4 regions of the [Ruminococcus] lactaris ATCC 29176 genome follow, and region 1 is predicted to be linked to each of the others. Evidence: predicted binding sites of a transcription regulator. Region 1 holds the regulator's gene; each other region holds the start of a gene.

Region 1 (7,774 bases):
CTGATCATACTGACGACGTTTGTCAGCGTCACTCAGAACGGCATAGGCTTCAGAAGCCTCTTTGAACTTTTTCTCAGCTTCTTTATCTCCCGGATTCATATCCGGATGGTACTTCTTTGCAAGCTGACGATATGCTTTTTTTATTGTAGCATCATCGGCATCCTTACTTACGCCGAGTACTTCATAATAATCTCTTTTTGCCTCTGCCATAATACAACTACTTTACCTTTCTATAACCTCAAGAAATTCTACGAAGCTATATTCCTACAGCTTCGTAGAATCCTTTATTCTTCATACTTTTCTGATGTAAATCTTTCAGATTACATGAATCAGATTAAACCTCTTTGTAATCTCCGTCTACTACATCATCATTTGCAGAACTTTCCGGTGCCGGACCTGCTCCCGGTGTAGGACCAGCCTGTGCTCCTGCTGCTGCATTCTGCTCATACATCTTTGTAAATAACTTCTGAGCACTTTCCATCAATTTCTCTTTTGCAGCTTTGATCTCTGCAACCTGAGCCTCAGATGTCTCTTCCGGTGCAGATTTTGCAAGGATATCTTTCAATGCCTGTACGTCAGCTTCTACGGCTGCCTTATCTGCTGCATCCAGTTTATCTCCGACATCCTGAATTGCTTTTTCTGTCTGGAATACCATAGCATCGGCTTCATTTCTTGTATCAATTGCTTCTTTACGTTTCTTATCCTGAGCCTCGAACTCTGCTGCTTCTTTCACAGCTTTATCGATATCGTCATCAGACATATTAGAACCTGCTGTGATCGTAATATGCTGCTCTTTACCTGTTCCAAGATCCTTCGCAGATACATTTACAATACCGTTTGCATCAATATCGAATGTAACTTCAATCTGCGGTACTCCACGTGGAGCCGGCGGGATTCCATCCAGTCTGAACTGTCCGAGTGATTTATTATCCTTGGCGAACTGTCTCTCACCCTGTACTACGTTGATATCTACAGCTGTCTGGTTATCTGCTGCCGTAGAGAAGATCTGGCTCTTCTTTGTCGGAATTGTTGTATTTCTCTCGATCAGTCTTGTAGCCACACCACCCATTGTCTCGATAGACAGTGACAGTGGAGTTACATCAAGAAGAAGGATATCGCCTGCACCTGCATCTCCTGCAAGTTTACCTCCCTGTACGGAAGCACCAAGTGCTACACACTCATCCGGGTTCAGAGATTTGCTTGGCTCTTTGCCTGTCAGTCTCTTCACTTCTTCCTGAACTGCCGGGATACGTGTTGATCCACCAACAAGAAGTACCTGACCAAGCTCGGAAGCTGTGATACCTGCATCAGAAAGTGCACGTCTTACCGGCTCCTGTGTCTTCTCTACAAGATCTCTTGTCAGTTCATCAAATTTAGCTCTTGTAAGGTTCATGTCGAAATGCTTCGGTCCTTCAGCTGTTGCTGTGATGAACGGAAGGTTGATATTGGTTGTCGTTGCACTTGAAAGTTCTTTTTTAGCTTTCTCTGCTGCTTCTCTTAATCTCTGAAGAGCCATCTTATCTGTTGAAAGATCTACACCCTCTTTTGCCTTGAAGTCTGCCAGCATATAATCTGTGATCTTCTGGTCGAAGTCATCTCCACCAAGTCTGTTGTTACCTGCTGTTGAAAGAACCTCGATAACTCCGTCACCGATTTCGATAACAGATACATCGAATGTACCACCACCAAGGTCGTATACCATGATCTTCTGCTCTTTCTCGTTGTCAAGACCATAAGCAAGAGCTGCTGCTGTAGGCTCGTTGATGATACGCTTTACATCAAGTCCTGCAATCTTACCGGCATCTTTTGTAGCCTGACGCTGAGCATCGTTGAAGTAAGCCGGAACTGTGATAACAGCTTCTGTTACTTTCTCTCCAAGATATCCTTCTGCATCCGCTTTCAATTTCTGAAGGATCATTGCTGAAATCTCCTGTGGAGAATACTTCTTTCCATCAATATCTACTTTATAATCTGTACCCATCTCTCTCTTAATGGAAGAGATCGTTCTTGCAGCGTTCGTAACTGCCTGACGTTTTGCAGGTTCTCCTACGAGACGCTCTCCTGTCTTTGTAAATGCTACAACAGACGGTGTTGTTCTTGCACCTTCTGTATTTGCGATAACTGTAGGCTGTCCACCTTCCATAACAGCTACGCAACTGTTTGTTGTACCAAGGTCAATACCAATGATTTTTCCCATGATAAATTTCCTCCTCTATTTATTCTCTGGTTTTGATAAAACTCAAATTAATTTGCTACCTTTACCATACTGTGCCTTACAACACTCTCACGGTACATGTAGCCTTTCTGAAATTCTTCAGCAACAACATTTTCGCCGAATTCTTCATCCTCCACATGCATGACTGCATTGTGGAAATCAGGATTAAACTCCTGACCAACAGCTTTGATCGGTTTCACTCCAAGTGAATCCAGTGTCGTCATAAGCTGCTTGTAGATCTTCTCCATTCCTTCTGCGAACGGAGAACCTTTTTCCTCTTCCGGTATGGAATCTAATCCACGTTCAAAATTGTCAACGACCGGAAGAATTTTTTCTATGATATCTTTCGCACCGATCTCATACATCTGGGACTTTTCCTTTTCTGATCTCTTGCGGAAGTTATCAAACTCTGCCATCTGACGAGTGATACGATCATTTAACTCTTCGATCTTCTCGTCTTTTTTGTCCTTCTTATTTTTCTTTCCGAAGAACTTTTTTTTCTCACCGGATTTTTCTTCTCCCTGATCCTCTTCAGATCCGGTTTCTTCTCCGGCTTCTGCTGTATCTTCGGCATCTTCCTTTGCTTCTGCTTCAGCAGCTTCCTCTGCCTCTGCCGTTGTAGCATTGGTTTCTTCTGCTTCAGCTTTTGCTTTCGCCTCTTCTACAGCCTCTTTCACCATATCTTCTTTGCTCATGTTCTCTGTCACCAGCTTTCTACCTTTCTATCCTTTTGGTTCTTTATTATAAATCGCATCCAACTCACTTTGCAGGGTCTTCAGCGTCTTCATGACATGTTCATAATCCATTCTTTTCGGACCGATAATTCCAATCGTTCCCTTCATGCCTTCTCCAAGTTCATATGTGGCTGTTACCACGCTGCAGTCTTTCATCGTCTTCACCGGAGCTTCATCTCCGATATAAACCTGAATCCCGTGATTTTCCTCACTGGCAAGCGTCTCTGTGACCAGATCTGCCAACTGCTGCTTTTCTTCAAAAGCACTGATGATCTCCTGTGCACTCTGCTTATCACTCAACTCCGGATACTTGAAAATATTTGTCGCACCACTTGTATAGATCTCCATATCATTATCTACATGAATAATCTCGGCAACTGCATCCAGAACGTGTCCGATCACTTCACTGTGGATTCCTGCCTGCTCTTTTAACCTGGCGATCAGTCCCAATGTGATCTGATCGATCGACAGTCCGTTCAGTGTTGTATTCAGAAGCATATTCAGCTTCAACAGGTTCTCATTACTTAAGGTTTCGCCTACTTCAATAATTTTATTCTTAATTACATTTCCACCGAGTACGATCACCGCTACGATCTGCTCTTCATCCACCTGGGAAAGCTGAATGAACTTCAAAGTATTGCGACTGTTGACCGGAGTCGAAACCATCGTTGCATAATTGGTATTGGAGGCAAGAACTTTTGCTGCCTGCTGCAATACTTTTTCTACTTTGTCAGTCTTCTCAAGAAGAGCATCCTCACGTTCACTGATCTCCTGTTCTTTTTTCTCCATCAGCAGATCCACATAGAACCGATAGCCTTTATCCGACGGTATCCTTCCTGCAGAAGTATGTGGCTGGAAAATATATCCAAGATCCTCAAGATCCGCCATCTCATTGCGAATCGTAGCTGAACTGAGCTTCAGGTCAGTGTACTTTGAAAGAGTTCTTGAACCAACCGGTTCACCGGTCTCCAGATAATTCTGAATGATAGCTTTTAATATAGTAAGTTTTCTTTCTGTCAATGCTTCATCCATTGCCATCACTCTTCCTCCCGTTCTCTGACTCTCTTTCTTTCGGCTTATTAGCACTCCCTGCTTTTGAGTGCTAACACCTTACAGGTAATAAGATAGCACCTCATTTTCCGTTTGTCAACAGTGATTCTTAAAAATTTGTATTTGTTGGGGTGAAAATATCGCGACAGCAGGAAGTGTTTCTGACAGAAATGCGTCCATATCCACACTTGTTGTTGCATCGCAGTGCAGGACCCGCTTTACCTCAGCCCGTTGACAACTTGTAACAGGAACGTGGAAACATTCGTGCAGAGGCACTCCTGTTTACGTTCCTTAACAAGTTGGGCAAAGTGTCTTCGGAACGCTCCCTGTCAATGCACTGCTCACGCAACAACAAGTGTGGATATTGGGCGTTTCAAGTCAGAAAGCTTTCCTCGCATCAGGATATTTTCTTTCAACAAATACGAAATTTCAATAAGAAATAAAGAGCCGGAAGGCTATCAACTAAGATAAATGATTAGTCAAATAGTAAATACAATATCTACTGTCTAATATTTACGATCGAATATCTTAGTCAATAGCCATCCGGCTTTTTCTATCCTTTTGAAATTTGTATTGTTGAGTGACTACGCTGTGGAGTCAGAAAAAAACTTCTTGCTGTGACTACCAGCGGAAAGCAGGGTGTTCCTGAGCAGGTGCATTAGCAGGAGCGTTCCGAAGACACTTTGCAGCGTTTGTTAGAGAAAGTAAATCGAGTGCCTTTGCACGAAGATTTCCACTTTCGAGTTACAAACGGTCAACGGGCTGAGGTAAAGCGGGCCTGCACCGCGAAGGAATATCCTGCTTTCCGCGTCCGCTCTGCCATATAGAAGTTTTCTGCTTTCCAAGCGTATCACCCCAACAAATACAAATTTATTCTCCCAGCAAAAACTCCGCCAGCACGTAATTACTTACATCCATCCCTCTGCGAGACAGAAAAATGCGATCTCCCTTACATTCTAATAAATGTTCTGCCTGGAAGTGTTCTATGACAGTTCCATATACTTCACTGATCGGTTTCTGAAAGGTTCGCTCAAATTTTTCTTTTGAAATTCCATTCACTTTCCGTAAGCCCAGATACATAAATTCTTCCATCTGAGACTCTTCTGACAAAAGTTCTTCCTCTGTTTCAATGGGTTGTTTTTCATGGATTGCTTCTATATAAGTCTTTCTGTTCCTTATATGTGAAAACCTTCTGTTTCTGAGAAGAGAGGATGCACCTGCACCAATCCCAAGATACTCCACTCTGTCCCAGTACCCCAGGTTATGCCTGCATTCCTGTCCTGTTCTTGCATAATTTGAAATTTCATAACGTTCCATTCCCGCCTTTGCAAGCCGTTCTATTGTCCATTCCCCCATCCGATATTCTTCTTCCTCCGACGGGAGTTTCCATTCACCGGAATCAAACTTTCCTTCCTGATACCAATGATAAAATCTTGTTCCCTCTTCCAGGATCAGACTGTATGCCGATATATGCTCCGGTTCAAGAGCGATCACTTTTTCCAGCGTATCTTCCCATGACTCCATCGTCTGTCCCGGAAGTTCCGACATCAGATCAATATTCCGGTTCTCAAATCCTGCCTTTTCTGTAAAGTTCCACGTAGCAAGGAAATCTTCATACGTGTGTATTCTTCCCAGTCTTTGCAGTTCTTCATTCCGGGCTGACTGTAACCCAAGACTTAGACGGTTCACACCTGCTGCTTTATACTGCTTCAGCTTTTCCAGGTTCACTGTACCAGGATTCACTTCCATCGTGATCTCAGCATCTTTCTGAATTGTAAAACTATCATACAGACTTTGAAAAAGCTCTTCTGCCTGCCTTTCTGACAGAAGGGATGGTGTTCCTCCTCCGAGAAAGACAGTCTTCACCTCATAAGAGTGAAGACTGTCTTTATAACCGCGTATTTCCTGTATCATTGCCTGCACATATGCTTCCTGCTCTTCTCTGCTTCCTGCTGCTGAGAAAAAATCACAGTAGTTGCATTTTTTTACACAGAAAGGAATGTGAAGATACAGTTCCAAATCTCTTTTTTTCATATTATTCATAAATTCATATAAACTTCAGATCAATACTTTTTTTAGTTATCGTCCAGCTTCAGGACACTCATAAATGCACTCTGCGGAATCTCAACATTTCCTACCTGACGCATTCTCTTTTTACCTTCCTTCTGCTTCTCCAGAAGTTTCTTCTTACGGGAAATATCACCGCCGTAGCACTTGGCAAGAACATCCTTTCTCATTGCTTTTACTGTCTCACGTGCTATGATCTTACTTCCGACTGCTGCCTGGATCGGGATCTCAAAGAGCTGACGTGGGATTTCTTCTTTCAGCTTCTCGCACATCTTTCTTCCACGTTCATAAGCACTTCCCTCAAAAACAATAAAGGAAAGTGCATCCACTTCTTCTTTATTGATCAGGATATCCAGTTTCACAAGTTCTGAACGCTCATATCCCAGCATTTCATAATCAAAGGATGCATAACCTCTGGAACGCGATTTCAATGCATCAAAGAAATCATAAATAATCTCATTTAATGGCAGATGATAGGTCAGCACAGCTCTTGTCTCTTCGATATATTCCATGCCCTGATAAACTCCGCGACGTTCCTGACAAAGATCCATGATGGCTCCGATATATTCAGATGTTACCATGATCTCCGCTTTTACCATCGGTTCTTCCATATATTCAATTTCTGACAGATCAGGCATATTGGTCGGATTTGTCAGGTCAATAACTTCCCCGTTTGTCTTATGGATCTTATAAATAACACTCGGTGCAGTTGTTACAAGATCCAGATTATATTCTCTCTCAAGACGCTCCTGAATGATCTCCAGATGAAGCAGTCCTAAAAATCCACAACGGAATCCAAATCCCAATGCAACAGAAGTTTCTGCCTCAAACTGCAATGCTGCATCATTGAGCTGCAGCTTTTCAAGTGCATCTCTCAGATCCGGGTATTTAGCTCCATCTGCAGGATACAGTCCACAATAAACCATAGGATTTACTTTTTTATATCCCGGCAATGGTTCAGCACATGGCCGCTCTGCATTCGTGATCGTATCTCCCACACGGGTATCTTTTACATTTTTCAGACTTGCCGTAATATATCCGACCATTCCTGCTTCCAGTTCATCGCATGGAATGAACTGTCCCGCACCAAATGTTCCGACTTCCACAACCTCAGCTCTCGCCCCGGTCGCCATCATCAGCATCGGAGTTTCCTTTCTGACCGTTCCCTCTTTGATCCTGCAGAAGACAATGACTCCTTTATAAGAATCATATTTAGAATCAAAGATCAGTGCCTGCAGTGGTGCATCCGGATCTCCTACCGGTGACGGAATCTTTTTCACAATCTGCTCCAGGACTTCATGCACGTTCAGTCCTGTCTTCGCTGAGATCAACGGTGCATCTTCCGCATCAATTCCAATGACATCCTCAATCTCTTCTTTTACACGCTCCGGCTCTGCACTTGGCAGATCAATCTTGTTGATGACCGGCATCACATCCAGATCATGATCCAGTGCCAGATATACATTTGCCAGCGTCTGAGCCTCAACCCCCTGTGCCGCATCGACTACCAGGATTGCTCCGTCACAGGCCGCCAGACTTCGCGAAACTTCATAATTAAAATCCACATGTCCCGGTGTATCAATCAAATTGAAAAGATACTCCTCTCCGTCGTCTGCCCGGTAAACTGTACGCACTGCCTGTGCCTTGATCGTGATTCCACGCTCCCTCTCAAGATCCATATTATCCAGCACCTGTGACTGCATCTCAC
Region 2 (7,774 bases), 1.2 Mb from region 1:
CTCTTTTTCCGAAAGGAGAAGCCGTAAATGCTTCTTTACCTTTGCATTCTCTTTCTGCCTGATCGGCAGAACGGTCTTGAGCGACTGGATCATTGTCCCGCCATAATGCTCTTTCATCCATGCTGCAAGAGCAATCAGCCTGGTCTCAATCTCCATTCCCTTTTCAGAAATAGACAGGATGGATTTCACTTTGGAAAGGTCGTATTCGCATTTTTCCGAAAAACCTGTCACGTATCCTTTGATCTGCCGGTTTCCTTTTCCGAATGGCACAACCACTTCCATTCCCGGTTGAAGTCTTGACTCCAGTTCTTCCGGGATGCGGTACTGAAAGATCTTATCCAGTTTTTCATGTTGAATATCTACTATTACATCTGCAAACACGCTTTTCCTGCCACACTTCCTGCTTATTTTCGGTTCTGACTTTTTATCCCGATTTTACTGCCCTGCTTTTATTCAGGACCTACTTATTCTGATCCTTCTCCTGCTTTTCTTCTTTCAGTTCCTCAAGAACTTCTGCAATCAGGACTCTCTCATCCATCGGATATTTCACACCCTTGATTTCCTGATAGTCCTCATGACCTTTTCCAGCAAGCACGATCACGTCCCCCACTTCACCGTGGCTGATGGCATACTTGATGGCCTCCTTACGGTCACAGATCTCCACGTATTTTCCATTGGTTCTTCCAATACCGGTCTTGATATCGTCAATGATCGCCTGCGGCTCTTCAAATCTTGGGTTATCCGAAGTAATGATCGTCAGGTCTGCCAGTCTTCCTGAAACTTCTCCCATTTCAAATCTTCTGTCTCTGGAACGGTTTCCCCCGCATCCAAATAAGCATACCAGACGCTTCGGATGATATTCCTTCAATGTGGTCAAAAGACTCTCCAGACTCATCGCATTATGAGCATAATCAATCATCAGCGTAAAATCATCCGACACCTTGACCATCTCAATTCTTCCCTTTACCTTTGCCTTTTTCAGGGCATCTTTGATCAGTTCTGCCGGCACTTCAAAATGTCTGCATACTGAGATCGCAGTCAGAGAATTGTAGACGCTGAACGTTCCCGGAATGTCGATTTCAACATCAAAATCCATCACTCCTGCTACATGATATGCCACTCCCAGATATCCCGGTCTGGATACCAACTGCACATTCTCTGCACGCAGATCTGCCTTTTCCGAAAATCCAAAGGTCTCCACTTTACAGGTTGCACCTGAGAAAACATCCTCAAAATATTTATCATCCACATTCGCAATTCCCAGTCTGCACTGCTTGAACAGAAGTCCCTTACATCTCTTATAATCTTCAAAATCTTTATGTTCATTCGGGCCGATATGATCTCTTCCGAGATTCGTAAAAATACCGATCTCAAACGGAATCCCTGCTGTCCTGTGGAGCATCAGTCCCTGCGAAGACACCTCCATGACCACGCAGTCACATCCTTCTTTTACCATCTCTGCAAAATACTGATGGATCGTATAGGACTCCGGTGTCGTATTGGCTGCAGGGATCTTTTTCTCTCCGATGATCGCCTCGATCGTTCCGATCAGTCCGACCTTATGTCCTGTCTCCTCCAGAATAGACTTGATCATATAAGTGGTCGTCGTCTTTCCCTTTGTACCGGTAATTCCCACAATCTTCAGCTTCTCTGCCGGATACCCAAAATACGCTGCTGACATCAGTGCCAGTGCATATCTCGTATCTTCGACTTTAATGACCGTCACATCTGCCGGCACTTCCACATCTTTCTCCACAACGACTGCAGCCGCTCCTTTTTCTGCAACTTCTGCCGCATACTTATGACCGTCTGACACTGCACCGCTGATGCAGACAAAGACAGACCCGTTCTCTACTTTTCTTGAATCATTGATCAAGGTTGTCACTTCCGTTTCTGCACTTCCCTGAACCACTTTATATTCCAATCGCTCCAATAATGTATCTAATCTCACAACGCTTCCCTCCTTGCATAGACTTTCACTGCTATAGCATAACATAATTTTTCTTTATGTGCCACTTTTTCTCCTGCCTCTGCTGCCCACACTGCCTGTGCCGGGCAATGCATTTTTCTGCTCTCACTTTTTCTTCGGACGGTACAGAGTTCCTTTTATAACAGTATCTTTCCCAAAACGGCTGTTCAATTCCTCCAGTGCCGCTTTCAGTTTCTTATGCTTTTCATCCGGTTCTTCCGGTGGCTTCAGGTCAAAAAGGGTCAACTGCTCCGGTGCGGACTCTTCCACCAACTTAGAAGTCCTGATCCCCAGCAGTCTTACCGGCTCTCCGCTCCATAACTCCTGAAATAATTTCCCCGCCTTTTCAAGCAGTACCTCCGGCTGTGCGGACGGCTTTTCCAGCTGCATCTGATGCGATGCATTCCGAAAATCAAAATACCGGATCTCCACACTGAGCATTCCGGCTTTTTTCCCTGCTTTCTTCAATCTTATGCCGACACTCTCTGCCAGATTCTTCAGCACTTTTTCTGCTTCTTCATAGGTGACTGCATCTTCCGCCAGTGTCGTTGAATTTCCGATTCCTTTTGCCTCATCCGGTACAGACTGCACTTGATCATCTCCGATCCCGTTGGCGAACTCCCACAACATACGTCCATGACTTTTCAGATGAAGCTCGATCAGTGCCTCCTCTGACCTTGCCAGATCACCGATCGTATTGATCTCCAGCTTTTTCAGTATTTCCACACTGGATCTTCCTGCCATATACAGCTCACTGACCGGAAGCGGCCACATCTTCTGCCGGATCTCATCCGGGAAAAGGGTGTGCGTCTTATCCGGTTTTTCAAAATCTGAAGCCATCTTTGCCAGCAGCTTATTCTCTGAAATACCAATATTCACCGTAAAACCGAACTGCTTCTTCACGCCCTTCCTGATCCATTCAGCTCCCTCCTGCGGAGATGGAAATCTGTCCGCGATCTCCGTAAAATCCATATAACACTCATCCACACTGACCTGCTCAATCTCTTCAGTAAATGTACGCAGATACTCCATCAGTCTCCGGCTCTTCTCACGATACATTTTATGATCCGGTGCTTTCATGATAAGATTCGGACATTTCCGGAATGCATTTACAACCGGTTCCCCCGTCCTGATCCCGTACTTTTTTGCTAATGGAGATTTTGCAAGGACAACTCCGTGGCGGGACTTCTGATCCCCACCAATGATCGCAGGAATCTGCCGGAGATCTACTTTTGCTCCTTTTTTCAATTCCTCTACTGCTGTCCAGCTTAAGTATGCAGAGTTGACATCAATATGAAAAATTATTTTCCGCATAAGATGCTCCCCTTCTTATATTCTAGTCAGATACCTTTCATTTCTTGTATACATTAAAAAATCCCCGTGATACAGTACTTTTATTGTACCATACCACGGGGAGCTTTTCATCTCTTTCTTCTTTGCTCTCTTCCGGCTATCAATTTATGCCGTCCAGCTTATCCCTGCTTTACCACAGCCTCCAGTTTTCCATCTCTGACATCGATCAGAATTGTATCACCCCGACCGACATTTCCTGCAAGGATCAGTCTTGCTGCAAGCGTCTCCACATTTTTCTGCAGATACCGCTTCAGTGGTCTTGCACCATACATCGGATCGTATCCGCCTTCCACTACAAAATCTTTTGCAGCTTCTGTCAGTTCGATCTGAAGTTCTTTTTCTTCCAGCCGACGGTTTACATCTTTGACCAGCAGATCAATAATCGAGCGGATATTGGTCTTCGTCAGTGGCTTGAACATAATGATCTCATCCAACCGGTTCAGAAATTCCGGTCTGAAATGAGCTTTCAGGTCATTCATTGTCATTTTCTGACACTGTTCGTCAATAGATCCGTCTTCTTTGATGCCCTCCAACAGATAATTTGCTCCGATATTGGAGGTCATGATCAGGATCGTATTCTTGAAATCGACCGTGCGTCCCTGAGAATCTGTGATTCGTCCGTCATCAAGTACCTGTAACAGCACATTAAAGACATCCGGGTGGGCTTTCTCGATCTCATCAAAAAGAACAACCGAATACGGTTTTCTTCTGACTGCTTCTGTCAACTGTCCGCCTTCATCATATCCGACATATCCCGGAGGAGCTCCGATCAGTCTGGACACGGAATATTTCTCCATATACTCACTCATGTCAATACGGACCATATTATTCTCATCGTCGAACAGACTCTGAGCAAGTGCTTTTGCAAGTTCCGTCTTACCGACTCCGGTCGGACCAAGGAACAGGAATGAACCGATTGGCTTACTCGGATCTTTGATTCCGGCTTTGGAACGGATGATTGCCTCCGTTACAAGTTCTACGCCTTCGTCCTGACCAACCACACGCTTATGCAGTTCATCTGCAAGATGGAGCGTCTTATTTCTCTCACTTTCATTTAATTTTGCTACCGGAATCCCCGTCCATCTTGAAACGATTCGTCCGATTTCTTCATCTGTCACCGCTTCATGCACCAGGGAAAGATCTTTGGCTTTCACCCGTTCTTCCTCTTCTTCCAACTGCTTCTGCAATTGTGGGAGTTTTCCATATTGCAGTTCTGCTGCCTTATTCAGATCATATTCTCTCTGTGCTTTCTGAATTTCCTTATTGACCTGCTCGATCTCCTCACGGATCTTCTGAACATGCTCAACCGATTTCTTTTCATTCTCCCACTGGACTTTCTTACCTGCATACTGCTCTTTCAGTTCTGCCAGCTCTTCCTGCAGATGCTCCAGCCGTTCTTTACTCAGACGGTCTTCTTCTTTTTTCAATGCAGACTCTTCAATTTCCATCTGCATTACACGCCGACGCAGTTCATCCAATTCTGTCGGCATGGAATCAAGTTCTGTCTTGATCAATGCACACGCTTCATCCACAAGATCGATTGCCTTATCCGGCAGGAAACGGTCTGAAATATAACGGTTGGATAGTGTAACTGCAGCTACCAATGCACTGTCGGTAATCTTTACTCCATGGAAAACTTCATACCTTTCTTTCAATCCTCTTAAGATTGAAATGGCATCTTCCACGGTCGGCTCATCTACGAGAACCGGCTGAAAACGACGTTCCAGTGCCGCATCCTTTTCAATATATTTCCGATATTCATCCAGTGTCGTTGCTCCGATACAGTGCAGCTCTCCTCTTGCCAGCATCGGCTTTAACATATTTCCTGCATCCATAGCACCATCTGTCTTACCGGCACCAACAATCGTATGCAGCTCGTCAATGAAAAGGATAATCTTTCCATCACTATTTTTTACTTCCTCAAGAACGGCTTTCAGACGCTCTTCAAATTCTCCCCGGTACTTTGCACCTGCGACCAATGCTCCCATATCCAATGAGAAGATTGTCTTGTCCTTCAGTCCTTCCGGTACATCTCCGCTGACGATCCGCTGGGCAAGTCCTTCTACAACTGCCGTCTTACCTACACCGGGTTCACCGATCAGCACCGGATTATTCTTCGTTTTTCTTGAAAGGATCCGGATCACATTGCGGATCTCTTCATCTCGTCCAATCACCGGATCCAGTTTCTGCTCTCTTGCCCTGTCCACCAGATCCTGACCATATTTATTTAAAGTATCATAAGTTGCCTCCGGGTTATCACTGGTGACTCTCTGATTTCCCCGGACAGTAGAAAGAGCGTGCAGGAATCCTTCCCGGCTGATACCAAATTCCCGGAATAATTCTTTCATCTCACGACTTGCATATTTCATCATGGCAAGGAACAGATGCTCAACGGAAATATATTCATCCCCCATCTGCTTTGCCTCATCTTCAGCATGAATCAGAACATTATTCAGATCCTGGCCGACATAAGCCTTGCCTCCCTGAACCTTTGGTCTTTTCCCAATCGCCTGCTCTACACGATTTACGAAGAGCTGACTCTGGATACTCATTTTTTCAAGTAATTTTAAAATCAGGCTGTCATCCTGCGTAAGCAATGCATACAGCAGATGCTCCTGTGCCAGTTCCTGATTGCCATTATCTGCGGCAATCTTCTCACAGTTCTGAACAGCCTGCAAAGAATTCTGCGTAAATTTATTAATATTCATAGTCTTTCCCTCCTTTGAACCACAAGCTTTCTCCACGAAACTCTTCTTTCAGATGATCTGCGGAGTCTTTCTTTCGTGTTCTAGTAGAAATATAGCACGTATTGTTAGCACTGTAAAGAGTTGAGTGCTAATTTTTCAAAAATTTTTGATGTCAGGGTCAAAAGGTCTGAAACCACGTGTGCTTGCACACTGGTGGTAGAATGACCTTGAGACCCGCCCCGATATGAGCATAAAAGTGGGGCGTAAGCACCACGATATGCGAATAGCGGGTAGGATTGTGGGAGTGCGTAGCACGAAACAATCCGTTGGCATCATTGTTGGGGGCTTTTGACCCCAACATCATATTTTTTATAAAGCACATTTTCCTGGACTTCATAATGAGCCTGTCAGCACAGAGGGATTAGACTATCTACGCATTCAGGGCAGCGACCACTGGGTTGTTACTATGAAGGCAGATGATCCTCTTTCACAAAAAAGGATCTGCTCGGTCTTCCGCTGATTCTCCCGGAACGTACCACAATCCAAAGTGAATTAGCCAACTGGTTTGGCAATGATTTTGATAAACTGGACATTATATTTACCAGCAATCTCGGCACAAATGCCGGAGTGATGGCTCTTCACGGACTGGGATTTCTTTTCTGCTGCTTTTTATTTTTATTACTTTCTTTTTCTTTTCTTTGAATAAATCCAGTAAAACCCGGCTGAACATGCCATATAGATGGCCTCAATTCCTACAGAGATCCGAAATTCCGTTGAATGAATATTCTGAATATTCATTCCCATGATCGGGAATGTAAATAAATGAGGCAGAAGTCCCAGCATACTTCCGGCAAAATAGACTTTATAATCAATTCCAATTGCCCCAAGATACAGGCTCAGGACATCACTCGGTATTTTTCCGATCACCCGAAGAAGAAATGTCAGTATGAACCCATTTCCTGTACAGATCTCTTTTAACTTCTCCGTCTTCGGATACTTCTTCATAATCGAACTGACCATCGTACCGCCACCTTTTTTCCCTATGAGCCAGGGAAGTGTAACCATGATGGCAGCACCGCAGAAATTCACGGCAATGGCAAATTTCATTGGAAAGATCATTCCGCTTACCGCAAAAAGCAGACCGGAATAAATAACGACACTGACGCTTTTTACAGCAAACAGTCCCATCATCATAAAGAATGCTGCCAATAAATTTCCGGGTGTATGGTTCAGGATCTGCTCAGTTGTCAGTTCTTTTCTAAAATAAAAGCATCCTGCAATAATGATACACCACACGATCAGTAATCCGGTCTTCTGCCATTTTTTCATTCCGGTTTCCTCGCTTTCTAATTAATTTTTTTTCTTTTCTGCGAAATAATCAGTCCAATCAGTATCAAGATCGAACCTGAAACGGATGCGACGGTCATTTTCTCATCCAATACAAACATTGATAATACTACCGTCACGACAGGGGAAACATAGATATATACACTGGTCTTGACGACTCCGATCCATTTTGTTGATAAATTCCAGAGGAAAAATCCAACAGCACTTGCACCGACACCGAGGAACAGAAAATTGGAGATTACTTCCGGTCGTTTCAATGCGTCCATATCCCACATCGCATGCTGCAAAATAAGCACCGGAATCAGAAAAATAATTCCATAAAAGTAAATTCTTCTTGTTACCGCAGCCGTTGGATAATTCCACTCTTCAATCTTTTTAACAGTCGCAGAATACAATCCCCAGGAAATCATTGCAAGAA
Region 3 (7,774 bases), 990 kb from region 1:
GGTATGCAAAGGGACTGGAATTTGACCGCCGGCTGTATGTGGTAAGAAGGATCTTTGAACAGAGCAGTGATGACACGTATGTCGTTTCACTCTCCAGCAGAACGATCGTCTATAAAGGGATGTTCCTTGTAGGACAGCTCCGTCTTTTCTTTGCAGATCTGCAGGATGAGGAGTATGTATCAGCTATCGCCATGGTACATTCCCGTTTCAGTACGAATACAGCACCAAGCTGGCAGAGAGCCCATCCGAACCGTTTCATCGTGCATAACGGAGAGATCAATACAATTCGTGGTAATGCGGATAAGATGCGTGCCAGAGAAGAAACGATGGAGGCAGGCAAGCTGAAAGGTGAGCTTCATAAAGTTCTTCCGGCGATCAATACCTCCGGTTCTGACTCGGCAATGCTTGACAATGCACTGGAATTTATGGTCATGAGTGGAATGGAGCTTCCGCTGGCAGTCATGATCGCAATTCCTGAACCATGGGTCAACAACAATGAAATGTCTCAGAACAAGAAAGATTTCTATCAGTATTATGCAACCATGATGGAGCCATGGGACGGACCGGCATCCATCCTTTTCTCCGATGGAGATGTGATGGGAGCGGTACTTGACAGAAACGGTCTTCGTCCTTCCCGTTACTATATCACAGAGGATGATAACCTGATCCTTTCTTCTGAGGTCGGAGTACTGGATATTGATCCGTCAAAGATTGTCATGAAAGAAAGACTTCATCCGGGCAAGATGCTTCTGGTTGATACTGTGGCAGGCCGGGTGATCGATGATGAGGAACTGAAAGAAAAATACGCAAACGAGCATCCGTACGGTGAGTGGCTGGACAGCAATCTGATCGCTCTGAAGGATCTGAAGATCCCGAATAAAGATGTTCCGAAATATACGGCGGAAGAATGTACACAGCTTCAGAAAGCATTCGGATATTCTTATGAAGATGTGAAGACCTCCATTCTGACCATGGCAAAGAACGGTGGAGAGGGAATCGCAGCCATGGGAATGGATGCACCACTGTCCGTTCTTTCTAAAAAGCGTCAGCCGTTGTTTGGATATTTCAAGCAGTTATTTGCCCAGGTTACGAACCCGCCAATTGATGCGATCCGTGAGGAGATTGTTACATCCACTACGATCTACATTGGAAAAGACGGAAACCTGCTGGAGCAGAAAGAAGAAAATTGTAAGATGCTCAGGGTAAATAACCCGATCCTGACCAATACCGATCTTCTGAAGATCAAGAACATGAATGTGGACGGATTCAAAGTTGCAGAGATCCCGATCACTTATTATAAGAATACGAGCCTGGAAAAAGCCATTGAATATCTGTTCATCGAAGTAGACAGAGTCATCCGTGAGGGAGCGAATATCCTGATCCTGACAGACCGGGATGTAGATGAGTATCATGTAGCAATTCCGTCACTTCTGGCTGTATCGGGATTGCAGCAGCATCTAGTCCGCACAAAGAAGAGAACCTCTGTTGCCATGATCCTGGAAAGTGGGGAACCGAGAGAGGTCCATCATTTTGCAACCCTGCTGGGCTATGGAGCATGTGCGATCAACCCGTATCTGGCACATGAGTCCATCCGTCAGTTGATTGAGGCAAATCTGCTTCACAAAGATTATTACGCAGCGGTGGATGACTATAACTCTGCGGTGATCCATGGAATCATCAAGATCGCATCCAAGATGGGAATCTCAACGATCCAGTCTTATCAGGGAGCAAAGATCTTTGAGGCGATCGGTCTGAAGAGTGACTTTATCAATCGTTATTTTACCGATACAGTCAGCCGTGTCGGTGGAATCGGAATTGAGGAGATTGCAGAAGATTATACTGCATTCCATACAGAGGCCTTTGATCCGCTGGGACTTGCTGTAGATATGACACTGGACAGCGTCGGAAAGCATAAATATAAGAGCGGTGGAGAAGAACATCTTTACAATCCACAGACGATCCACATGCTTCAGCAGTCTACAAGAACCGGAAGTTATGATCTGTTCAAACAGTACACACAGATGGTGGATGAAGAGGGCGAAAAGATCAACCTGAGAGGCCAGCTTGAATTTAATTATCCGAAGAAGAGCGTTCCGATCGAAGAAGTGGAAAGCGTAGATTCCATCGTAACAAGATTTAAGACAGGAGCCATGTCCTACGGATCCATTTCCAAAGAAGCTCATGAGACCATGGCAATCGCCATGAACATGCTTCACGGAAAATCCAACTCCGGTGAAGGTGGAGAGGATATCGAGCGACTGGATACAAATAAATGCTCGGCCATCAAGCAGGTGGCTTCAGGACGTTTCGGAGTGACATCAAGATATCTTGTCAGTGCAAAAGAGATCCAGATCAAGATGGCACAGGGAGCAAAACCAGGAGAAGGTGGACATCTTCCGGGAGGAAAGGTATATCCGTGGATCGCAAAGACCCGTCATTCAACACCGGGAGTCAGTCTGATCTCACCACCACCGCACCATGATATCTACTCCATCGAAGACCTGGCACAGTTGATCTATGACTGTAAGAATGCAAATAAAAATGCAAGGATTTCAGTGAAGCTTGTATCAGAGGCAGGAGTCGGTACTGTGGCAGCCGGTGTTGCGAAAGCTGGTGCAGGAGTCATCCTGATCTCAGGTTATGACGGAGGAACCGGAGCTGCTCCGAGAAGCTCCATTCAGAATGCAGGACTTCCGTGGGAACTCGGACTTGCCGAGACGCATCAGACACTGATCCAGAATGGGCTGCGTGAGCGTGTCCGCATTGAGACAGACGGCAAGCTGATGAGCGGCCGTGATGTGGCGATCGCAGCAATGCTGGGAGCAGAAGAGTTCGGATTTGCCACAGCTCCGCTTGTAACGATGGGCTGTGTGATGATGAGAGTCTGCAACCTGGATACGTGTCCGGTGGGAGTTGCTACGCAGAACCCGGAACTGAGAAAGAGATTTACAGGAAAGCCGGAGTATGTAGTCAACTTCATGCGGTTTATTGCAGAAGAACTGAGAGAATATATGGCAAAGCTGGGTGTCCGCACAGTAGACGAACTGGTTGGACGTACCGATCTTTTGAAAGTGAAGGATGTACCGACTTCCCGTCGTGCGGCTATGCTGGATCTGAGCAGCGTGCTGTATAACCCATATGCAAAAGAAAAGAAAGGCATGATCTTCAATCCAAAGAAAGTTTACGATTTTGAACTTGGTAAGACCCTGGATGAAAAAGTGCTTGTAAAGCAGCTTCTTCCGGCACTTGAGCGGGGAGAAAAGAGAGGACTTGAAGTCGATGTCACGAATACAGACCGTGCATTCGGAACAATCTTCGGATCAGAGATCACGAGAAGATATCCTGAAGGACTGGAAGAAGACAGCTTCGTGATCCAGTGTAAAGGAGCAGGCGGTCAGAGCTTTGGTGCATTTATTCCGAAGGGACTGACTCTTGAACTGACCGGAGACAGCAACGATTATTTCGGAAAAGGTCTTTCCGGTGGTAAACTGGTCGTATGCCAGCCGAAGGGCGTGAAGTTCAAATCAGATGAGAATATCATCATCGGTAACGTTGCTTTATATGGAGCTACCAGTGGTAAAGTATTTGTCGGTGGTGTGGCAGGAGAAAGATTTGCAGTAAGAAACTCAGGAGTCAGAGCAGTGGTAGAAGGTGTCGGCGATCACGGCTGCGAGTACATGACCGGAGGATGTGTCGTTGTACTGGGACAGGTTGGAAAGAACTTTGCAGCAGGAATGAGCGGCGGTATTGCTTATGTTCTTGACCTTGACAGCAGACTTTATCAGAAAGTCAACAAAGCGATGGTCAACATCGAGCGTGTGACCGATAAGTATGATGTGCAGGAACTCAAAGGCATGATCCAGGAGCATGTAGCCTATACAAATTCAGAGGTCGGAAAGAAGATCCTTGATAACTTTAAAGAGTATCTTCCGAAGTTCAAGAAGATCATACCGGAAGATTATGAGAAAATGATGTCAACGATCATTCAGATGGAAGAAAAAGGTCTGAGCAGAGAAAAAGCAAAGATCGAGGCATTTAACCTGATTAAGAACGGAAGATAGGAGGCGTAGGAAGATGGGAAAACCGACAGGATTTATGGATTATAAAAGACAGGATAAAATAGCGGAGACACCACTTGAGAGAATACAGCATTTTAACGAGTTCCATACGCCGTTATCAAAGGAAGAACAGGAACTTCAGGGAGCACGCTGTATGGCGTGCGGAGTTCCATTCTGTCAGTCAGGAAAATTACTGGCAGGGATGGCAAGCGGATGTCCGCTCCACAATTTAGTACCGGAATGGAATGATCTGATTTATAACGGAAACTGGAAAGAAGCCTATCTGCGTCTGAAGAAGACAAATAATTTCCCGGAGTTCACCTCCCGTGTATGTCCGGCACTGTGTGAGAATGCCTGCACCTGTGGACTGAACCAGGAGGCAGTGGCATCAAAGAGCAATGAATATGCCATCATTGAAAATGCTTATGAGATGGGTTATGCCAAGGCAAATCCACCGAAAGTAAGAACCGGAAAGAAAGTTGCAGTGATCGGATCCGGTCCGTCCGGACTTGCTGCCGCAGATCTTCTGAATCAGAGAGGACATCAGGTGACGGTATTTGAACGGGAAGACAAGCCGGGCGGTCTGCTGCGGTATGGTATTCCGAATATGAAGCTGGAAAAGCAGATCATTGACCGCAAGATCGAGATCATGAAAGAGGAAGGAATTGAGTTTCGGACCGGATGTGATGTAGGAAAAGAAATCAAGCCGTCAGAGATCCTGAAAAATTATGACCGGGTTGTACTTGCATGTGGTGCATCCAATCCAAGAGATATCAAAGTACCGGGGCGGGATGCAGAAGGAATTTACTTTGCGGTAGATTTTCTGAAATCAACGACAAAAGCCTTATGGGCAAATGATATGCAGTTAAAGGATGGCACATATATTTCTGCAAAAGGAAAGAAGGTCATGGTCATCGGTGGTGGAGATACAGGAAATGACTGTGTTGGAACTTCCATCCGTCATGGAGCAAAAAGTGTGGTTCAGTTGGAAATGATGCCCAAGGCACCGGATCAGAGAGCTGCATCCAATCCATGGCCGGAATGGCCGAGAGTCTGCAAGACCGATTATGGCCAGCAGGAGGCAATCGCAGTTTTTGGTGCAGATCCGCGTGTGTATACCACAACGGTCAAAGAATTTATCAAGGATAAGAAAGGAAAGCTGTGTAAGGCTGTTCTTGTGAAACTTGAGAGTAAAAAAGACGAAAAGACCGGACGCATGAGAATGGAAGAAATTCCGGGAAGTGAATATACAGTGGCGGTGGATCTGGTTCTGATCGCAGCAGGATTCCTTGGAAGCCAGGATTATGTGACAAAAGCATTTGGTGTGGAAATCAATGAACGCACGAATGTAAAAACAGAGCCGGGCAGATATGCGACGAATGTAAAAAATGTGTTTACAGCAGGGGATATGCACCGGGGACAGTCACTTGTTGTGTGGGCGATCCGCGAGGGCCGCGAAGTTGCAAGAGAAATTGATGAAAGCCTGATGGGTTATACAAACCTGAATATACAGTAGGAAATTCCTCTGAAAAATATAACAGGAATCTTCTCTGAAAAAGATATCCGTAGAGAAATCTATGGGTATCTTTTTTCTTCCTGTGATATAATGAGCGTTAACAGATGAAAATAATTGATAGCAGGAGAGAACCATGGGAATCAGTCAGTATACATTTATAAAAAAAGAACGGAGAGCCGAGTGGGACAGAATACCGGAGCAGCATCGGCAGGAGGAGAGACTGCTTTTATGGCAGGGAGACCGTGGAAATGCAGCGGCGGAAGTGATCCTGGACGAAAAGGCAGAAGACCTGGAACTGATCGCAGATCCGGTGATGAATGAAAAAGGAAATTTGTCTGAAGGGATAGAGGTAAGAGCAGAATTTCAAAAATGGATCAGCACGTATACGGGAAGTAACTGGATCCCGGAGCCGAGGTCGTACCGTCTGCCGGAAGCACCGAAGGGAGACAAAAGCTATAGTGCGGATGTGATCTATGGTTCACAGATGGAGCGTGAAAAGCTGTTGGAGAAGAACGGAAGAATCATCCAGCCGATCTGGATCACGGTGTCAACGACTCAGGATGCAAAACCGGGGCTTTACAGTACAAAAATCCGGGTGAGAACAGAACAAGGTGGGGAGCAGAGCCTGAAGTTAAAGATCCGGGTGCTGGATCTTAAGCTGGACCAGGACAATGAGTATTATCTGAATCTGTGGCAGTATCCTTATGCCAGTGCGGCATATTATCAGGTTGAACCTTTTGGCAGGGAGCATCTTCAGATCATGAAACGGCAGATGCGGCCTTATATGGAGGCTGGTGGAAAAATCGGAACAGCTTCGATCGTGGAAGAACCGTGGTATCATCAGACATGGTGTGACTATCCGTCCATGGTCAGATGGAAAAGAGAAAATGGAAAATGGCAGTTTGAATACGGAGAGTTTGACCGGTGGACTGGGTTTTTGCTGAAAGAAGTAAAGGTGTCCTATATAGAGTGTTATTCTGTTGTTCCCTGGGGGAATGTGTTGCGATACAGGGAAGATGGAAAAGAAATAGAGAAGCAGGCAGAACCCGGAAGTGAGTTCTGGACTGAGGCGTGGAGTGCATTTTTACAGAGTTTTGTACAACATCTGGAAGAAAAAGGATGGTTTGACCGGATGATACTGGCGATGGATGAACGCCCGAAAGAAGAGATGGAGGCAGCTCTGAACCTGATCGCAACTTTCCCGGACAGGCACGGAAATTCCCTGAAAGTGGGCGGTGCGGTGGTGCATTATAATAAAGAAATGTGGGACAGACTATTTACGGTGACACCCCATCTGTCTGCACTGGCAAATGAGGAGATCCCGCAGGAGTTGTTCAGGGAGATTGTCCGCAGGCGGAGGCAGGAAGGAAAGCTGACAAGCATTTACAGTATGATCCATGATTATCCGGGCATCTTTTCCATGAGTGATCCGGGTGAAGCTGCATGGACAATCTGGTATATCGAGTCATGTGGTGCGGATGGATTTCTGAAATGGGCATATGATGCCTGGTGTAAAGATCCTCTGGAGGAAAATGTCCACTGCTATTTTGAAGCAGGGGATATGTTCTTGGTGTATCCCGGAGAAAGGCGGGAAAAAGAGCCGGATGTGCGGGTTTCACCGAGGTTCAGGATGCTGGAAGAAGCCATCCATGATGTAAGGAAACTGTGTCAGATGAAGAAAGTACCGGAATATGAAAAGAAGGCAGAACAGCTTTTGGACAGTGTCAGATGCTTTTATGGAAAAGGAAAAAGCAACGGAGTCGGAACAGCCGGATTTATGGAGGCAGATGAGCAGATAAAAAGAGAACTGGCAGAAGAAGTGGAACGGCTGCATCGGGCAGTCGGTATACTGTCCTGCCGGTATGCAGTGGATGAAGAACAACTGATGGAAAGGATCAGGCTGCCGAAAGAGGGAAGAGATGTGGTACGGATTCTGAAGATGACGGAGCAGGAATACCACAGATGGAAAGAATTATTTTATAAAAAAGAAGAAAAATTTTTTGAAATGCTTGCAGGAGAACAGGAAAAAGAAGGACTTCTTCTTTCTTTATATGTCCGTTTTGCAACGGATCTGTATAAAGAGTATGTAGAAAAAGAAATACCGGATGAAGTGTATGATGCGACATTTTCAGATTTTACAATCTGGTATCGGCATTGTGTAAAAGAAAGAAAAAAGATCGGACTTTGCGAGGAGCAGTGG
Region 4 (7,774 bases), 1.0 Mb from region 1:
GAGAAAGAAAAAATGACGATTCATTCTAAAAAGGAAATGGATGAGATTCTGAAAGCTCTGGAAAATGCAGAGTTTCAGATTACGGATATTAAAAAGAGTGAGCGGATCCGCAAGGCACCGTTACCGTTTACGACCAGTACCTTGCAGCAGGAGGCAGCAAAGGCTCTGAATTTTGGAACGCAGAAGACGATGCGTATTGCACAGCAATTATACGAAGGTGTGGATATCAAGGGCAGTGGAACCGTAGGTATCATTACCTATCTGCGTACGGATTCGACACGTATTTCGGATGAGGCAGATGCTGCAGCAAGAGGATATATCGGTTCGGTTTACGGAGCGGAATATGTGGCTGCAGGAAATCAGATCAAAAATGATGGAAAGAAGATCCAGGATGCCCATGAAGCAATCCGTCCGACTGATATTTCCAGGACACCGGCGGCAATAAAAGAGTCTCTTACGAGAGATCAGTTCCGTCTGTATCAACTGATATGGAAACGTTTTACGGCAAGCCGTATGCAGCCGGCACGTTATGAGACAACGGCGGTTAAGATCGGGGCAGCAGGTTATTGCTTTACCGTTGCAACTTCAAAAGTAGCTTTTGACGGATTCCGCTGCGTCTATACAGAAGCAGAGGAAGAGAAAGAGGAGAGCAATGTTCTTGTCGGAAATCTGAGTATGGATTCAGTACTGACAAGAGAAGAGTTTGAGCCAAAGCAGCATTTTACCCAGCCGCCGGCACATTATACGGAGGCAAGTCTTGTAAAGACACTGGAAGAACTGGGGATTGGACGACCTAGTACTTATGCTCCGACGATCTCTCTGATTCTGGGAAGACGCTATGTGACAAAAGAGGGAAAAAATCTCTACATGACCGAGATCGGGGAAGTTGTCAATAATATGATGAAACAGTCTTTCCCTAGTATTGTGGATGTGCATTTCACAGCAAATATGGAAGGGCTTCTGGATATGGTTGAAGAGGGAAAAGTACCGTGGAAAGAAGTCATCCGTAATTTCTACCCGGATCTGGACGAAGCTGTGCAGAAAGCAGAAAAAGAGCTGGAGAGTGTGAAGATCGAGGATGAGGTGACTGATGTAGTCTGTGAGGAATGTGGACGAAATATGGTCATCAAGTATGGACCGCATGGAAAATTCCTTGCCTGCCCGGGATTCCCGGAATGCAGAAATACGAAGCCGTATCTGGAAAAAATCGGAGTACCATGTCCGATATGCGGAAAAGATGTCGTGATCCGCAAGACGAAAAAGGGAAGAAGATATTACGGCTGTGAGAATAATCCGGAATGTGAATTTATGTCATGGCAGAAGCCGTCGAAAGAAAAGTGTCCACAGTGTGGTGGATATATGGTTGAAAAGGGAAATAAGCTTGTATGTGCAGATGAGCAGTGTGGTTATGTAACAAGTCTGAAAAAAGAGCAGGATCATGCGTAAATTACATTGATGTTTTCAGAATTGTATGATAATATAGACTTGCTTACAAAATTTTTTGCATTTGTATATACAACTTAGAATTGTGGAGGAGACAATGAGCGTACAATTATTGGATAAGACCAGAAAGATTAATAAACTTTTGCATAATAATAATTCCAGCAAAGTAGTGTTTAATGATATCTGTGCCGTCCTGACGGAGATTCTTGACTCCAATGTACTGGTTGTCAGTAAGAAAGGAAAGATTCTGGGAGTCAGCAAGTGTGATCATGTCAGAGAGATTCATGAACTGATCACCGAGGCAGTCGGATCGCATATTGACAGTATGCTCAATGAGCGTCTTTTAAGCGTCCTGTCTACCAAGGAAAATGTAAATCTTGAGACTCTGGGATTTTCTGCTGATGCAGTAGAGGGATGTCAGGCGATCATTACACCGATTGATATTGCGGGAGAAAGACTTGGTACATTATTTATTTATAAGCAGGATGCTACCTATTCCATTGATGATATTATTCTCAGCGAGTATGGCACTGCGGTTGTCGGACTTGAGATGCTTCGTTCAGTGAATGAAGAAAGTGCTGAAGAGACGAGAAAAGAGCATGTTGTCCAGGCTGCGATCAGTACCCTTTCATTTTCAGAACTGGAAGCGATCATCCATATTTTTAAAGAGCTGAACGGAACAGAGGGGATTCTGGTTGCAAGCAAAGTGGCTGACCGTGTAGGAATTACCCGTTCCGTGATCGTGAATGCACTGCGTAAGTTTGAAAGTGCGGGTGTGATCGAGTCCCGGTCTTCCGGTATGAAAGGAACTTACATCAAAGTACTGAACGATTATGTATTTACAGAACTGGAACGGATTGAGAAAGAGCGGATGTATTAGGAAGGAAAGACAGCTATGTATGAGGGAAATCCTGTTGATCTGCAAATGGAAAAAGTGATATCTGCGGATGGAATTTTTGACGACACAACACGAGCCTGCCGGGTATATAAGTATGATATCGAGGACGAATACATTTATCTTGAATTGAAAGAGGATGAACTGACAGCGATTCTGCTGGATGCAAAGTACCGGTGTTATATTTCCACGAAGACGGAACTTCTGTGCTGTTCCGGTGTCGTAAAAGAGAGATACCGGTCAGAGGGAATCAATCTCTTAAAGTTCCGCATTGAGAATGGATTTTATAATATCTACGAAGACCGCCGGGCAACGAGACACATATAAGAAACCCCATAAAAGGCATAAAAGAACGTAAAGAAGAGCTACAGGAAAGAACCTGTGGCTCTTTTCTGGTTGCATAAACCCGGCAGGCTGCATTCGTGCAGGTACGATACAGGAAGGAATCTAAAAAAAATCTAAACTAGGTTGACAAATGGGAAGTGGAGTGCTATTTTATATTCATGGGTTAGCACTCAAGTGAAAAGAGTGCTAATAAGCTGAATATCAAGGAGGAATTACAATGAAATTAGTACCATTAGGTGACAAGATCGTTTTAAAGCAGTTAGAAGCAGAAGAGACTACAAAGTCCGGTATCGTATTACCGGGACAGGCGAAAGAGAAGCCGCAGGAGGCAGAAGTTATCGCTGTAGGACCTGGCGGTAATATTGATGGAAAAGAAGTTGTAATGCAGGTAAAGGTCGGAGATAAAGTTATTTATTCCAAGTATGCCGGAACAGATGTTGAGCTGGATGGCGAGGAATATATCATCGTTAAGCAGAATGATATTCTTGCAATCGTTGAGTAAAGTACATTCAGAGCCGGAGAAATCCTGAGAAGAATGGCGGGCAGATCTGAAGAACAGGAACAGATCAGAGAAGCAGAGATAGATGATAGATCGAAAAGAATGAAAAGGAGATGCAGTGAGATGGCAAAGGAAATTAAATATGGCTCAGAAGCCAGAGCAGCACTTGAAAAAGGTGTAAACCAGTTGGCAGATACAGTAAAAGTTACGTTAGGACCAAAAGGAAGAAATGTTGTCCTTGATAAATCTTTCGGAGCACCACTGATCACCAATGACGGTGTTACGATCGCAAAAGAGATCGAGCTGGAAGATGGATTTGAGAATATGGGAGCACAGTTGATCAGAGAGGTTGCATCCAAGACCAATGATGTTGCCGGAGATGGTACTACAACAGCTACGGTACTGGCACAGGCAATGGTCCATGAGGGAATGAAGAACCTGGAGGCCGGAGCAAACCCGATTGTTTTAAGAAAGGGAATGAAGAAGGCAACAGATAAAGCAGTAGAAGCCATCCGTGAGATGAGCAGCAAGGTAAACGGAAAAGAGCAGATCGCAAGAGTTGCAGCCGTATCTTCAGGAGATGATGCAGTTGGACAGATGGTAGCAGATGCGATGGAAAAAGTATCCAACGATGGTGTGATTACGATCGAGGAGTCCAAGACTATGCAGACAGAACTGGATCTTGTAGAAGGTATGCAGTTTGACCGTGGATATATTTCAGCTTATATGGCAACCGATATGGAGAAGATGGAAGCAGTTCTTGATGATCCATATATCCTGATCACAGATAAGAAGATTTCCAATATCCAGGAGATCCTTCCACTTCTGGAGCAGGTTGTACAGTCAGGAGCAAGACTTCTTATCATCGCTGAGGATATCGAAGGTGAAGCTCTTACAACCCTGATCGTGAACAAACTGCGTGGAACATTCAACGTAGTAGCTGTAAAAGCTCCGGGATATGGCGACAGAAGAAAAGAAATGCTGCAGGATATCGCTATCCTGACAGGCGGACAGGTGATCTCAGAAGAGCTTGGATTTGACCTGAAAGAGACGACAATGGATCAGCTTGGCCGTGCAAAATCTGTAAAAGTACAGAAAGAGAATACAGTAATCGTTGATGGTTGTGGAGATAAGAATGCAATCGAAGACCGTGTTGCACAGATCAAGAAAGCTCTTGAAGAGACAACTTCTGAATTTGATAAAGAAAAACTTCAGGAAAGACTTGCAAAACTGGCAGGCGGAGTTGCAGTGATCCGTGTCGGTGCAGCAACAGAGACTGAGATGAAAGAAGCAAAGCTCCGTATGGAGGACGCACTGAATGCCACAAGAGCAGCAGTAGAAGAAGGAATTATCGGTGGAGGCGGTTCAGCGTACATTCACGCTTCCAAAGAAGTTAAGAAGTTTGCTGATGAACTTGAAGGCGATGAGAAGACAGGTGCGAACATCATCCTGAAAGCTCTGGAAGCTCCACTGTATCAGATTGCAAAGAATGCGGGACTTGAGGGTGCAGTTATTGTAAATAAAGTAAGAGAGTCTGAGCCTGGCACAGGATTTGATGCTTATAATGAGAAGTATGTCAATATGGTTGAGAAGGGAATCCTTGATCCTGCAAAGGTAACAAGAAGTGCTCTTCAGAACGCAACAAGTGTTGCATCTACTCTGCTGACAACAGAGTCAGTTGTGGCAACGATCAAAGAAGATGCTCCTGCTATGCCGGCTGGCGGTGCAGGCGGAATGGGTATGATGTAAGCAGTGTTCATCATCCTGTTGAGAACCGGAAAAGAAAATGGGGTGCGGAAATGTGCAGACGTTTCCGCACTTTTTTATTATACAAGTACTTTCGGAATAAAAAGTGCTTTTCGGAGGCAGTTATAAGCAGAAGTTAATAATACTATTTAACATAAATCAACAGGATTGACTTTGTCGAAGTTTTAAAGTTCTTGACAACTGATCTGAATTTAGGTACTATAACAGGTAACAATCACTAATAGTTGGATCTTATAAGGAAAGAGAGGTATTTGCATAATGGGAAAAATTATTGGAGAAGGTATTACATTTGATGATGTTCTTCTTGTACCTGCGTATTCGGAAGTAATCCCGAATCAGGTCGATCTTTCAACATATCTGACGAAGAAGATCAGACTGAACATCCCGATGATGAGTGCCGGAATGGATACAGTTACAGAACACCGCATGGCGATCGCAATGGCACGTCAGGGTGGAATTGGTATCATTCATAAGAATATGTCAATCGAACAGCAGGCAGAAGAGGTAGACAAGGTAAAGCGTTCTGAGAATGGTGTTATTACTGATCCGTTTTTCCTTTCTCCGGAGCATACACTGGAGGATGCAAATGATCTGATGGCGAAGTTCCGCATTTCAGGAGTTCCGATCACAGAGGGACGTAAGCTTGTAGGAATCATTACGAACCGTGACCTCAAGTTTGAGACAGATTTTTCCAAAAAGATCAAAGAGTCCATGACTTCAGAAGGACTGGTCACAGCCAAAGAGGGAATTACTCTTGAAGAGGCAAAGAAGATCCTTGCAAAGGCAAGAAAAGAAAAGCTCCCGATCGTAGATGATGAAGGCAATTTAAAGGGGCTTATCACGATCAAAGATATTGAGAAGCAGATCAAATATCCGCTTTCTGCAAAGGATGAGCAGGGAAGACTTCTCTGTGGAGCAGCAGTTGGTATTACGGCAAATTGCCTGGATCGTGTAGAGGCACTGGTGAAATCTCATGTCGATGTTGTTGTTATGGACTCCGCACATGGACATTCCGCTAATGTACTCCGTACTGTAAGAATGGTAAAGGATGCATATCCGGATCTTCAGGTTGTTGCAGGAAATGTTGCGACAGGAGAAGCAGCAAAGGCATTGATCGAGGCAGGAGTAGATGCCGTGAAAGTCGGTATCGGACCTGGATCGATCTGTACAACCCGTATCGTTGCCGGTATCGGTGTACCGCAGGTTACGGCAGTTATGGACTGCTATGCTGCGGCAAAAGAGTACGGAATCCCGATCATTGCCGATGGCGGTATCAAGTATTCAGGAGATATGACGAAAGCGATCGCAGCCGGTGCGAATGTATGTATGATGGGAAGTATCTTTGCAGGATGTGATGAGAGCCCGGGAACGTTTGAACTTTATCAAGGAAGAAAATATAAAGTTTACCGTGGAATGGGATCCATCGCAGCGATGGAGAACGGAAGCAAAGACCGTTATTTCCAGGAGAATGCAAAGAAGCTCGTACCGGAAGGTGTAGAAGGCCGTGTGGCATATAAGGGTTCAGTAGAAGATACTGTCTTCCAGTTAATGGGTGGTCTTCGTTCCGGTATGGGTTACTGTGGAACGCATACGGTTGAAGAACTGAAAGAGAACGGACGTTTTGTAAAGATTTCAGCCGCTTCTCTGAAAGAGAGTCATCCGCATGATATCCATATTACGAAGGAAGCTCCGAACTACAGCGTAGATGAATAAAAGTGCCCCCCTTTTGTTAGACAAAAAAGTCTAATGAAAGGGGTTATTTTTTTAGTTGTTTAGTTTTAAAAAGAAAGTCCTAAGATTTTATTCAGAATCCTTTAGAAAAGCTATGCTATAATGAACAATATGTAAAGAAGTTGTGTGAAGACAAAAGATTTTTATATATGAGGTACGGAATATGGCACAGGGAAACAGAAGAGATGAAAAAATGAGATCGGACAGAGGAGAATGGGACAGGAAAAGAACGGGTTTTGGAAATACAGATAAAAGAAAAAAGAACAGAAGGAGCAGACCTTCGGGGAGAGAAAGAAGAGCGGTGAAAAAATACCGCTTGATCCGTAGCGGAGTGTTGCTGCTGTTTTTGTTGACAGTGGTTCTTCTGCTTCGTTCGTGTATCAGAAAAGTCAGAGGAACAGACAGTATGTCATTCGATTACGGAACGGTCAACGTGGATGCGTCAGAGCCGGTGATTGATGTGCAGCTTCTAGATGTAAATCCATATTCAAGACCCGGCACAACGATTGATGAGATTCATGGGATTGTGATCCATTATACAGCAAATCCAGGAAGTACGGCACAGGAGAACAGGGATTATTTTAATGGGTTGAAGGACAGCCATGAGACAGAGGCCAGTAGCAATTTTGTGGTCGGACTGGAAGGGGAGATCATCCAGTGTGTGCCAACATGGGAGATGGCTTATGCATCAAATGAACGGAATGCGGATACGGTATCCATTGAGTGCTGCCACCCGGATGAAACAGGAAAGTTTACAAAAGAAACTTATCAGTCGATGGTTCAGCTTACAGCATGGCTGTGTAAAAAATATAATCTGAATGAGGATCAGGTCATCCGTCATTATGATGTGACCGGGAAAATCTGTCCGAAATATTTTGTGGAAGATGAAGCTGCGTGGAAACAGTTTAAAAATAATATAAGGAAGGCACTTGAAGAATAATCGAAAAACCTTGCTATCCCACTTTTGAATTGCTATAATAAGATGGATTGTGCGACGAAAAAAGATTTTAGCGGAAAATCTGTAAGAAGCATAAAGAAGTGTGGAGGTTTTAGGATGAACGATCTGGAAATGTACCGCGAGCAGCTTGCATTAT

Evidence for each region. Region 1 encodes HrcA, which represses chaperone genes, less so after heat shock. Its sites were predicted from a motif close to TGTTAGCACTCNNNNNNNNNGAGTGCTAACA; they were not measured.
Region 2: the regulator HrcA is predicted to act here: its motif matches at 6,133-6,163, upstream of clpB (ATP-dependent chaperone ClpB).
Region 3: the regulator HrcA is predicted to act here: its motif matches at 5,647-5,677, upstream of NQ541_RS08750 (glycoside hydrolase domain-containing protein).
Region 4: the regulator HrcA is predicted to act here: its motif matches at 2,845-2,875, upstream of NQ541_RS08830 (co-chaperone GroES).

Annotation. Positions count from the first base shown of each region.
Region 1 covers NZ_CP102292.1:880,863-888,636, reverse strand. The annotation lists gene dnaJ (molecular chaperone DnaJ) at 1-210, opposite strand, end outside; gene dnaK (molecular chaperone DnaK) at 335-2,197, opposite strand; gene grpE (nucleotide exchange factor GrpE) at 2,245-2,910, opposite strand; gene hrcA (heat-inducible transcriptional repressor HrcA) at 2,938-3,987, opposite strand; gene hemW (radical SAM family heme chaperone HemW) at 4,870-6,042, opposite strand; gene lepA (translation elongation factor 4) at 6,075-7,774, opposite strand, start outside.
Region 2 covers NZ_CP102292.1:2,092,813-2,100,586, forward strand. The annotation lists gene priA (replication restart helicase PriA) at 1-381, opposite strand, end outside; gene NQ541_RS09820 (UDP-N-acetylmuramoyl-L-alanyl-D-glutamate--2,6-diaminopimelate ligase) at 461-1,951, opposite strand; gene NQ541_RS09825 (Y-family DNA polymerase) at 2,075-3,283, opposite strand; gene clpB (ATP-dependent chaperone ClpB) at 3,442-6,030, opposite strand; gene NQ541_RS13240 (hypothetical protein) at 6,188-6,373, opposite strand; partial or broken gene NQ541_RS13245 (LysR family transcriptional regulator) at 6,401-6,663, shown strand; gene NQ541_RS09840 (TVP38/TMEM64 family protein) at 6,688-7,338, opposite strand; gene NQ541_RS09845 (DMT family transporter) at 7,356-7,774, opposite strand, start outside.
Region 3 covers NZ_CP102292.1:1,866,393-1,874,166, reverse strand. The annotation lists gene gltB (glutamate synthase large subunit) at 1-4,061, shown strand, start outside; gene NQ541_RS08755 (glutamate synthase subunit beta) at 4,075-5,574, shown strand; gene NQ541_RS08750 (glycoside hydrolase domain-containing protein) at 5,708-7,774, shown strand, end outside.
Region 4 covers NZ_CP102292.1:1,886,014-1,893,787, reverse strand. The annotation lists gene topA (type I DNA topoisomerase) at 1-1,446, shown strand, start outside; gene codY (GTP-sensing pleiotropic transcriptional regulator CodY) at 1,541-2,323, shown strand; gene NQ541_RS08835 (hypothetical protein) at 2,339-2,665, shown strand; gene NQ541_RS08830 (co-chaperone GroES) at 2,901-3,185, shown strand; gene groL (chaperonin GroEL) at 3,306-4,931, shown strand; gene guaB (IMP dehydrogenase) at 5,208-6,662, shown strand; gene NQ541_RS08815 (peptidoglycan recognition protein family protein) at 6,844-7,620, shown strand; gene NQ541_RS08810 (shikimate kinase) at 7,735-7,774, shown strand, end outside.